One region of the Streptomyces sp. E11-3 genome, then DNA from elsewhere that is predicted to be linked to it. Evidence: riboswitches for the same ligand, from Rfam matches in the RefSeq annotation. Region 1 holds a riboswitch; each other region holds the start of a gene.
What was found. Region 1 has a riboswitch for thiamine pyrophosphate ahead of thiO (glycine oxidase ThiO). Riboswitches for the same ligand answer to the same signal wherever they lie in the genome.
Positions count from the first base shown of each region.

Region 2: linked by a shared signal. The riboswitch ahead of U9R90_RS08960 (thiamine ABC transporter substrate binding subunit) and the one ahead of thiO (glycine oxidase ThiO) in region 1 are both predicted to bind thiamine pyrophosphate.
Region 3: linked by a shared signal. The riboswitch ahead of thiC (phosphomethylpyrimidine synthase ThiC) and the one ahead of thiO (glycine oxidase ThiO) in region 1 are both predicted to bind thiamine pyrophosphate.

Region 1 covers NZ_JAZGRL010000002.1:1,444,976-1,448,242, reverse strand. The annotation lists gene U9R90_RS25630 (thiazole synthase) at 1-714, opposite strand, end outside; gene thiS (sulfur carrier protein ThiS) at 720-872, opposite strand; gene thiO (glycine oxidase ThiO) at 995-2,155, opposite strand; TPP riboswitch at 2,153-2,265, opposite strand; gene U9R90_RS25615 (NAD(P)/FAD-dependent oxidoreductase) at 2,432-3,267, shown strand, end outside.
Region 2 covers NZ_JAZGRL010000001.1:2,009,789-2,013,055, forward strand. The annotation lists gene U9R90_RS08955 (ABC transporter permease) at 1-330, opposite strand, end outside; gene U9R90_RS08960 (thiamine ABC transporter substrate binding subunit) at 426-1,553, opposite strand; TPP riboswitch at 1,632-1,742, opposite strand; gene rlmN (23S rRNA (adenine(2503)-C(2))-methyltransferase RlmN) at 1,762-2,868, opposite strand; gene U9R90_RS08970 (phosphatidate cytidylyltransferase) at 2,975-3,267, opposite strand, start outside.
Region 3 covers NZ_JAZGRL010000001.1:3,837,950-3,841,216, forward strand. The annotation lists gene U9R90_RS17675 (SsgA family sporulation/cell division regulator) at 1-246, shown strand, start outside; gene U9R90_RS17680 (YibE/F family protein) at 348-1,733, opposite strand; TPP riboswitch at 1,805-1,939, shown strand; gene thiC (phosphomethylpyrimidine synthase ThiC) at 1,932-3,267, shown strand, end outside.

The sequences.
Region 1 (3,267 bases):
CCGCCCCGCCCGCCGTGCCAGCCGCCCCGCCTCGACGGCATGGCGCATGGCCTCGGCCATGAGTACCGGCTCCTGCGCCCGCGTCACCGCGGAGGCCAGCATCACCGCGGAGCACCCCAGCTCCATCGCCAGGGCGGCGTCGGATGCCGTGCCCGCCCCCGCGTCCAGGATCACCGGCACGCGCGCGTGCTCCACGATCAGCTGGAAGTTGTGCGGGTTGCGGATGCCGAGGCCCGAGCCGATCGGCGACCCCAGGGGCATGATCGCGGCGCAGCCCGCCTCTTCGAGTCTGCGCGCGAGCACCGGGTCGTCGTTGGTGTACGGCAGGACCGTGAAGCCGTCGTCGACCAGGGTCTCCGCGGCCTCCAGCGTCTCCAGGGGGTCGGGCAGCAGAGTGCGCTCGTCGGCGATGACCTCCAGCTTCACCAGGTCGGTGCCGAGCGCCTCGCGGGCCAGCCGAGCGGTCAGCACGGCCTCGCCCGCGGTGAAGCAGCCCGCCGTGTTCGGCAGCACCTGGATGCCGAGCCGTGTCAGCACGGACAGCACCGAGCCCTGCACCTCCGGGTCCAGGCGGCGCATCGCGACCGTGGTGAGCTCGGTGCCGGACGCGATCAGGGACCGCTCAAGCACCTCAAGGCTGGGCGCGCCACCGGTGCCCATGATGAGCCGGGACGAGAACTTCGAACCGCCGATGACCAGGGGATCGTCAGCCATGGGGATCAGCCTCCTTGGACGGCGGTGAGGACTTCCACGCGGTCCCCCGCACGCAGTGCGGTGCGCTGCCACGCGCCGCGCGGTACGACGGTCTCGTTGACGGCCGCGGCCACCCCGGACGGGGCGGTGGTCAGCGTCGCGACCAGGGTGTCCAGCATGCTGCCCGCGGGGATCTCACGGCGCGCGCCGTTCACGGAGACGGGCACGGTCGCCCCGGCGTGCCCGGCGTGCCCGGCGTGCCCGGTGTTGTCGGCGTTGTCGGGGTTGTCGGTGTGCGTGGTCATGCGGGCTGCTCCTGAAGGATGCCGAAGCGCCGGGGCGTGAAGGGGCGCGCCTCTTCGGGGAGTTCACCGGTCGTCAGGGCATGGGCCATGACCTCACCGGTGATCGGGGTCAGCAGGACACCGTTGCGGTGGTGTCCGGTGGCCAGCTGCAGGCCGGGGAGCGCCGTTGGCCCCAGGAGCGGCGCGTTGTCCGGGGATCCGGGGCGCAGACCCGCGCGGGTCTCGGTGAGGGGGAGCTCGGTGAGGCCGGGGACCAGCTCGTGCGCGTCGCGCAGCAGCTCGTACACACCGCCCGCGGTGACCGTGGTGTCCCAGCCCAGTTCCTCGCTGGTGGCGCCGATGACCAGCTCACCGTTCTCGCGCGGCACCAGGTAGACATGGCTGCCGCGGACCACGGCGCGGACCGTACGGCTCAGGAAGGGGGCGTACGACGACGGCACGGTCAGCCGCAGGACCTGGCCCTTGACCGGACGCACCGGGGGCAGCACGGCCGCGGGCACCCCGGCGAGCTTGCCGCTGAGGCTCCCCGCGGCCAGGACCACCTGGTCGGCGGCGAGCTCCGTGCCGTCCGCCAGGACGGCCCCGCGGGCCCGGTCGCCCGCGACGGTGAGCCGGTCGGCCCAGTCGCGGTGGAATCGCACCCCGGCCCGTTCACACGCCGTGACCAGGGCGTCGGCCAGCCGGCGCGGATCGACCTGGTGGTCGCCCTCGACCCGCAGACCACCGCGTACCCCCGGCGCGAGCATCGGCTCCAGACGGCGGCACTCGCGCCCCGACAGCCAATCGGACTCCAGGCCCGAACGCTGCTGCAGGGCGTGCAGCTCCCGCAGATGGGCACGGTCGTCGGCGTCCAGCGCGACCGCCAGCGTGCCGCACGCGCGGTAGCCGAGGTCCTGGCCGCTGGCCTCTTCGAGTTCGGCGGCGAAGTCCGGATAGCGGCGCGCGGAGGCCAGGTTGAGGCCGAGCAGCGTCTGCTCGCCGTAGTGCAGTTCGGTGACGGCGGCGAGCATCCCGGCCGCGACCTGGGCGGCCCCGCCGCCCGGCTCCGGGTCGACGACGGCGGTGTCCAGGCCCCGCTGGGCCGCCCGCCAGGCCGTGACCAGGCCGATGATGCCGCCCCCGAGGACGAGGACGTCTGATGTGGTGCGTGCGTGCATGGGCGTCCAGCCCCTCCCTTCGCCGGCATGACCCGGATCAGGTTCGTACGGTCGGAGGCGCCTGAGCCTCCCTCTCAGCCCGGTGCGTCCGGGCTCCCGCGAGTGGTCTACAGCGGCCAGCCTAGCCCTTCGGCTCCGACGGGATAAGGGAGCCGGGGGCGGGCGCCTCCCGAGCCGCTGACCCTTCCGCTTCCTGATGATCCGTCAGTTGTTTATGGTGATCGGGTGAACGAGCAGAGGCAGCAGGAGCAGCGTGTCGTGATCGTCGGCGCGGGGATGGCCGGTGTGCAGACCGCCGTGGCTCTACGCGAGCAGGGTTTCACCGGGGTGGTCACGCTGATCGGCGCCGAACCGCACCAGCCGTACGACAGGCCGCCCCTGTCCAAGGCCGTGCTGCTCGGCGAGGCGGAGGGGTCCGCCTTCGACGTGGACTTCGAGCAGCTGGAGGTGGAGCTGCGGCTGGGCCGCGAGGTGACCGGGGTGCGCCCCGACGCCCACCAGTTGGACACCGCCGACGGGCCCGTCGGCTACGACGTCCTGGTGATCGCCACCGGGGCCGAGCCGCTGCGGCTGCCCGGTGCGCAGGGGGTGCCCGGGGTCCATCTGCTGCGCACCCTGGACGACGCGGAGCGGCTGCGCCCGGTACTCGCCGAGAAGCACGACATCGTGGTCGTCGGCGCCGGCTGGATCGGCGCGGAGTTCGCCACGGCGGCCCGCGATGCGGGGTGCGCGGTCACGGTCGTCGAGGCCGCCGAGCGGCCGCTCGCGGGGGTGCTGCCCGCCGAGGTCGCGGCCCCCATGGCCCACTGGTACGCGGAGTCCGGAGCCACCCTGCGTACCCACGCGCGCGTGGCGCGGGTCGAGCCCGGTGCCGTCGTCCTGGACGACGGGACCCGGTTGGCCGCGGGCGCCGTGGTCGTCGGCATCGGCGCCCGGCCCGCCACCGACTGGGTCAGCGGCTCCGGGATCGCCGTCGGGCCGGACGGCGCGATCGTCGCGGACGACCGCCTGCGCACCTCGGCGCCCGATGTGTACGCGGTCGGCGACTGCGCCTCGTTCCCCTCGGCGCGGTTCGGTCAGCGGCTCCTCGTGCACCACTGGGACAACGCGTT
Region 2 (3,267 bases), on a different contig from region 1:
GCCGCGGCCGAGCACCGCCAGGAACGCGGAGCCGACCACGACGGTGGGCAGCACGAAGGGGACGGTGACGACCGCCCGCAGCACCTGCTTGCCGGGGAAGTCGAAGCGCGCGAAGACATACGCGCCCGGCAGGGCGATCAGCAGGGTGAGCGCGGTCGAGGCGAGCGCCTGCCAGGTGGTGAACCACAGGACCTGGAGGATGTCGGGGTCCCCCAGCACATCGGCGAACCGGCCGAGGTGCCAGACCCCGTCGGCCTTGAGGCCGCGCGAGACGATCGCCGTGACCGGGTAGGCGAAGAAGACCGCGAAGAACGCGACGGGCAGGGCCATCAGGCCGAGCCGCGCCGCGCACCCCCGCCGGGTGCTCTTCGTACGGTCGCCCGCCGAAGGCCCTGTCCGGCGCTCGTCTCCTTCTCCTTCTCCTTCTACTTCAGGACCAGCGACTGCCACGACTTGGTCCAGGCCTCACGGTTGTCGGCGATCTTCTTGGGGTCCATGGTCTGCGGGTCGTCGGCCTTCGCGCCGAACTCGGTGAACACCTCGGGCAGCTCGGCGTCCTTGACGACCGGGTTCACGAACATGTTCAGCGGCATGTCCTCCTGGAACTTCTTGGAGATCAGGAAGTCCAGCAGGGCCTTGCCGCCCGCCTCGTTCTTCGCGCCGTCCAGCAGCCCCGCGAACTCGGTCTGCTGGAAGCAGGTGCCGGTCGCGACCCCGGTCGGCGCCTCCTTCGGCTGCGGCTCGGCGAAGTACACCTCGGCCGGCGGGCTGGAGGCGTACGAGACGACCAGCGGCCGGTCGCCGTTGGCCTTCTTGCCGCCCGCGGAGCCGGAGAACTCCTCGTTGTACGCCTGGTCCCAGCCGTCGACGACCTTGACGCCGTTGTCCTTCAGCTTCTTCCAGTAGTCCTGCCAGCCTCCCCCACTCTCGGCTTCGCTCGAGCGGGAGGTGCCCCCTTCGCCGTACTGGGCGGCGGTGCCGAGCAGGAAGCCGAGGCCGGGCGACGAGGTCGCGGCGTTCTCGGTGACCAGCAGGTTCTTGTACTCCGGCTTAACCAGGTCGTCGAAGGAGCTCGGCGGCGCCAGCTTCTTGTCGGCGAAGTACTTCTTGTCGTAGTTGACGCAGATCTCGCCGGTGTCGATGGGCGTGACCCGGTGCTTGTCCCGGTCGAGCTGGAGCTCATCGGGGACGCGGTCCAGGCCCTTGGCCTCGTACGGCGTGAAGAGGTCGTTGTCGAGCGCGAGGGACAGCAGGGTGTTGTCGACGCCGAAGAAGACGTCGCCCTGCGGGTTGCCCTTGACCAGGACGGCCTTCTTGACGGCCTCGCCCGCGTCGCCGCCCTTGAGGACCTTGACCTTGTAGCCGGACTCCTTCTCGAACTCCTTGAGTACGTCCTTGGACGCGGCGAAGGAGCTGTGGCTGACCAGGGTCACGGTCTTGGAGCCGCTCTGGGACGAGCCGGAGTCGCCGTCCTCGCTCCCACACGCGGAGAGAGTGACCAGGCCGAGGCTGGTGACCACGGCGAGCGCCGCGGCCTTCTTGATGGTGCTCACTGGATTCCTCCTGGGTGACCAGGAAGAGACGCGGCCCTGCCCGAAGCCTTGGCTGGCTTTCGGGCAGGGCGCAACAGCATGAGGTGATGACCGAACTTCCTACCCCGAATGACCGGGGCAAGGTTCAGAGGGTCTGCGGCCTGGACGGTGCCGCACTCTCAGCGCTGTGGCGCTCCCCTGTCGGAATATGAAGATGTACGGAGCCAGACTACCGTTCGGCCGCGGCGAGCTGCCCGCACGCTCCATCGATCTCCTGGCCGCGGGTGTCGCGGATGGTGACCGGCACGCCGTGGGCGGCGATCGCCTCGACGAAGGCCTTCTCGTCCTCCGGCCTGGAGGCCGTCCACTTCGACCCCGGTGTCGGGTTCAGCGGGATCAGGTTCACATGCACCCGCTTGCCCTTGAGCAGGCGGCCGAGCCGGTCACCACGCCAGGCCTGGTCGTTGATGTCGCGGATCAGCGCGTACTCGATGGAGATCCGGCGCCCGGACTTGTCGGCGTACTCCCAGGCCGCGTCGAGTACCTCCCGCACCTGCCAGCGCGTGTTGACCGGGACGAGGGTGTCCCGCAGCTCATCGTCGGGTGCGTGCAGCGAGACCGCGAGGCGGCACTTGAGGCCCTCGTCGGCGAGCCGCAGCATCGCGGGGACCAGACCGACCGTGGACACGGTGATGCCGCGCTGGGTGATGCCCAGGCCGTCCGGCTCGGGGTCGGTCAGTCGGCGGATGGCGCCGACGACGCGGTTGTAGTTGGCGAGCGGCTCGCCCATGCCCATGAAGACGATGTTCGACAGCCGGGCGGGCCCGCCGGGGACCTCGCCGTCCCTGAGCGCGCGCATGCCGTCCACGATCTGGTGCACGATCTCGGCGGTGGACAGGTTGCGGTCGAGACCCGCCTGCCCGGTCGCGCAGAACGGGCAGTTCATCCCGCAGCCGGCCTGCGAGGAGATGCACATGGTGACCCGGTCCGGGTACCGCATCAGCACGGACTCGACGAGCGTGCCGTCGTGCAGCTTCCACAGGGTCTTGCGGGTGGTGTCGTTGTCACAGCTGATGTGCCGCACCACCGACATCAGGTCGGGCAGCAGCGCTTCCCGAAGCCGCTCCCGCGACGCCGCGGGGATGTCGGTCCACTCGGCCGGGTCGTGCGCGTACCGCGCGAAGTAGTGCTGCGAGAGCTGCTTGGCGCGAAAGGGCTTCTCGCCGACGGCAGCGACAGCCTCCTTACGCTCGGCGGGCGTGAGGTCGGCGATATGCCGCGGGGGCTTCTTGGCTCCGCGGGGCGCGACGAAAGTGAGTTCTCCGGGCTTGGGCATGGTTCATCCAGTGTCGCAGATGTACGAAGTGGGGCCCGCCGTCCTGTGGACAACGGGCCCCGCTTCGTATAACCACAGGTCAAGAACTACAGGAACGCACCGCAGGTCAAGAACCTACGAAGATCACCATCAGCAGCCACACCACCGGAGCCGTCGGCAGCAGCGAGTCCAGGCGGTCCATGATGCCGCCGTGGCCCGGCAGCAGGGTCCCCATGTCCTTGATGCCGAGGTCCCGCTTGATCATCGACTCCCCGAGGTCACCGAGCGTCGCACTGGCCGCGACCGCGAGCCCGAGCAGCAGCCCCTGCCACCAGGTGCCGTCGTCGATCATGAACTGCATGCACAGCGCACCGGCCGCCATCGCGAAGGAGACCGCGCCGAGCAGCCCCTCACGGGTCT
Region 3 (3,267 bases), on a different contig from region 1:
CCGTGCGGCGACGGCGATGTGCGCATCGCGCCCGACGGCCCCGAGCCCCTGGCCGATGCCGTCATCCGGCTCCAGGTCGGCGCGGACCAGGCACTGTTCCGGTCCGGAATCGCGCCGCTGATCGCCTTCCTGGACCGGACCGACAAGCTGGTTCCGCTGGGCCAGGAGCGGGCGCTCGCCGACTTCGAACGCCACCTCGACGACGCACTCGACCGCATCCTGGCGCAGGAGCGGAACGCGGGCTGAGCTGGAACGCGGGCTGAGCCGGAGCGTGAGCTGAGCCGGAACGCGAGCTGCGCCGCGCCGCCTCGATCTCGCGGAACGATTCAGCACCTACGCCGGACGATTCAGCGCTTACGACGCCGACCCCGCCCGCCACGCGGCTGAGCCCGCCCCGCGGCGGCGGGCGCCGGACCACCGGCCTTGTCGGCCGAGACCACCAGCGCCGCGAGCGCGGTCGTCACCGGCACCGAGGCGACCAGGCCGATCGAACCCACCAGCGTGCGCACGATCTCCTCGGCGATCAGCTCGCTGCCCGCGACCGTGCCCACACTGCTCTGTGCGATCGAGAACAGCAGGAGCAGCGGCAGCGCCGCGCCCGCGTAAGCGAGGACCAGCGTGTTCACCACCGAGGCGATGTGGTCGCGGCCGATCCTGAGGCCCGCGCGGTACAGCTTCCGCGCCCCCATCGTCGGATCGGCGGCGTGCAGCTCCCAGACCGCCGATGTCTGGGTGACCGTCACATCGTCGAGCACACCGAGCGAGCCGATGATGACGCCGGCCAGCAGCAGGCCGCTCATGTCGATGTCCGGGTAGAGCCCGTGGATCAGCCCGGTGTTGTCGTCGGTGTTGCCAGAGAGCTCCGCCCAGTCGATGAACACCGAGCCGAGCAGTCCGATCAACACCAGCGAGATCAGTGTGCCGAGCACCGCCACCGACGTACGGGCCGTCAGACCGTGGCACAGATAGAGCGCGGCCAGCATGATCGCGCTCGACCCGATCACCGCCACCATCAGCGGATTCGACCCCTGGAGGATCGCGGGCAGGATGAACAGCGTCAGCACCGCGAAGCTGATGGCCAGCGAGACCAGAGCCATCAGGCCGCGCATACGCCCCACCAGGACCACCACCACTGCGAAGATCGCGGCAAGCAGCACCATCGGGACCTGCCGGTCCACATCGGTCACCGAGTACTGCAGTTCCCTGGGCGCGTCGGGGGCGTACGCCACCACCACCCCCTGGCCCTCCTTCAGCTTCCGCGTCTGGTCAGGCTGGACGATCTCGACGAAGGTGCGGCCCTTGTCCTTGCCGGTGGTCACCTCGACCGTCGCCCGGTCGCAGTCGCCGGTCGCCTGCTGCTGCGCGGACGACCCCTCCGGGGTCGAGGTATCACCTGTCGGCGGCACCTGCGAGGCGTTCACGTCCTTGCAGTCGACCTGCTCGACCTTCACCACCTTGGCCTGCTGGGTCTGGCGGTCGAAACCGACCCCGGTGCGTTCGTGCGCGGGTGCGCCGCCCGGCCAGAACACTGCCAGACCGACGACGACCGCCGCGGCGAAGGGGATCAGTACAGCGGCGATCACCTTGCGCAGATGCTGGGAAACGGGGGCGGCCGGGCCATGGCTGTGGGAGTGCCCGTGGCCGTGGTCGGGAGCGTGCCCGGGGACACGTCCGGGACCGTGCTGGTGCGGCGGTTCGGAGGGCTCGGGAGGCGGCTGCTGCGAGGAGGTCACCGACCGATCATCGCAAGAACGGCAGGGGCCCTCTGTTCAGCGTGGCCGACGGGGCGCTAGCGTGGGGGCACCTTTGCAATCGCGGGAGCTCGGAGCACCGGGCTGAGAGGGCGCTGACCTCCGTATGGGACATACGGAACTCGCTGCGTCGACCGCCGAACCTGTTACCGGGTAATGCCGGCGTAGGGAGTAGGTCTCATGACCACATCGGACATTCGCACGCCTGCCTCCAACTCGAACGAGAACGCGGACGCCACCGTGAACACGGACGCGACTGTGAACTCGAACGACACGGAGGCCGGGACGTCCATCGGCTGGCACAAGGCATACGTCACGGGCTCCCGCCCTGACCTGCAGGTCCCGGTCCGCCAAGTGCACCTCACCAACGGCAAGGCCGTGACCCTGTACGACACGTCAGGGCCGTACACCGATCCGAACGCGGATACCGACGTCCGCCGCGGTCTGCCCCCGCTGCGGGAGAACTGGATCATCGCCAGGGGCGACACCGAGGAGTACGCGGGCCGCCCCGCCCGCCCCGAGGACGACGGCCTCAAGCACACCTCGCCGCGCGGCGGCCTGAAGAACCTGGACGCGGTCTTCCCCGGCCGCCCCCGCCAGCCGCGCCGCGGCCGGGACGGCCAGGCCGTGACCCAGCTCGCGTACGCCCGCCGCGGTGAGATCACTCCCGAGATGGAGTTCATCGGCATCCGCGAGAACATCGACCCGGAGATCGTCCGCGAGGAGGTCGCCCAGGGCCGGGCGGTCATCCCGGCGAACGTCAACCACCCGGAGATCGAGCCGATGATCATCGGCAAGCGGTTCCTGGTGAAGGTCAACGCCAACATCGGCAACTCCGCGGTCACCTCCTCCATCGAGGAGGAGGTGGACAAGATGACCTGGGCCACCAAGTGGGGCGCCGACACGGTCATGGACCTCTCCACCGGCCGCAACATCCACACCACCCGCGAGTGGGTGCTGCGCAACTCCCCCGTCCCGATCGGCACCGTGCCGCTCTACCAGGCGCTGGAGAAGGTGGACGGCCGCGCCGAGGACCTGACCTGGGAGATCTACAAGGACACGGTCATCGAGCAGGCCGAGCAGGGCGTCGACTACATGACCGTGCACGCGGGTGTGCGGCTGCCGTACGTCCCGCTCACCGCCAACCGCAAGACCGGCATCGTCTCGCGCGGCGGCTCGATCATGGCGGCCTGGTGCCTGGCGCACCACAAGGAGAGCTTCCTCTACGAGCACTTCGAGGAGCTCTGCGAGATCCTCGCCGCGTACGACGTGACGTACTCGCTCGGCGACGGCCTGCGGCCCGGCTGCATCGCGGACGCCAACGACGAGGCGCAGTTCGCCGAGCTGCGCACGCTGGGCGAGCTCAACACGATCGCCAAGCGGCACAACGTACAGACCATGATCGAGGGCCCGGGCCATGTCCCGATGCACAAGATCAAGGAGAACATCGACCTCCAGCAGGAGATCTGCGAGGAGGCGCCGTTCTACACGCTCGGCCCGCTGACCACCGACATCG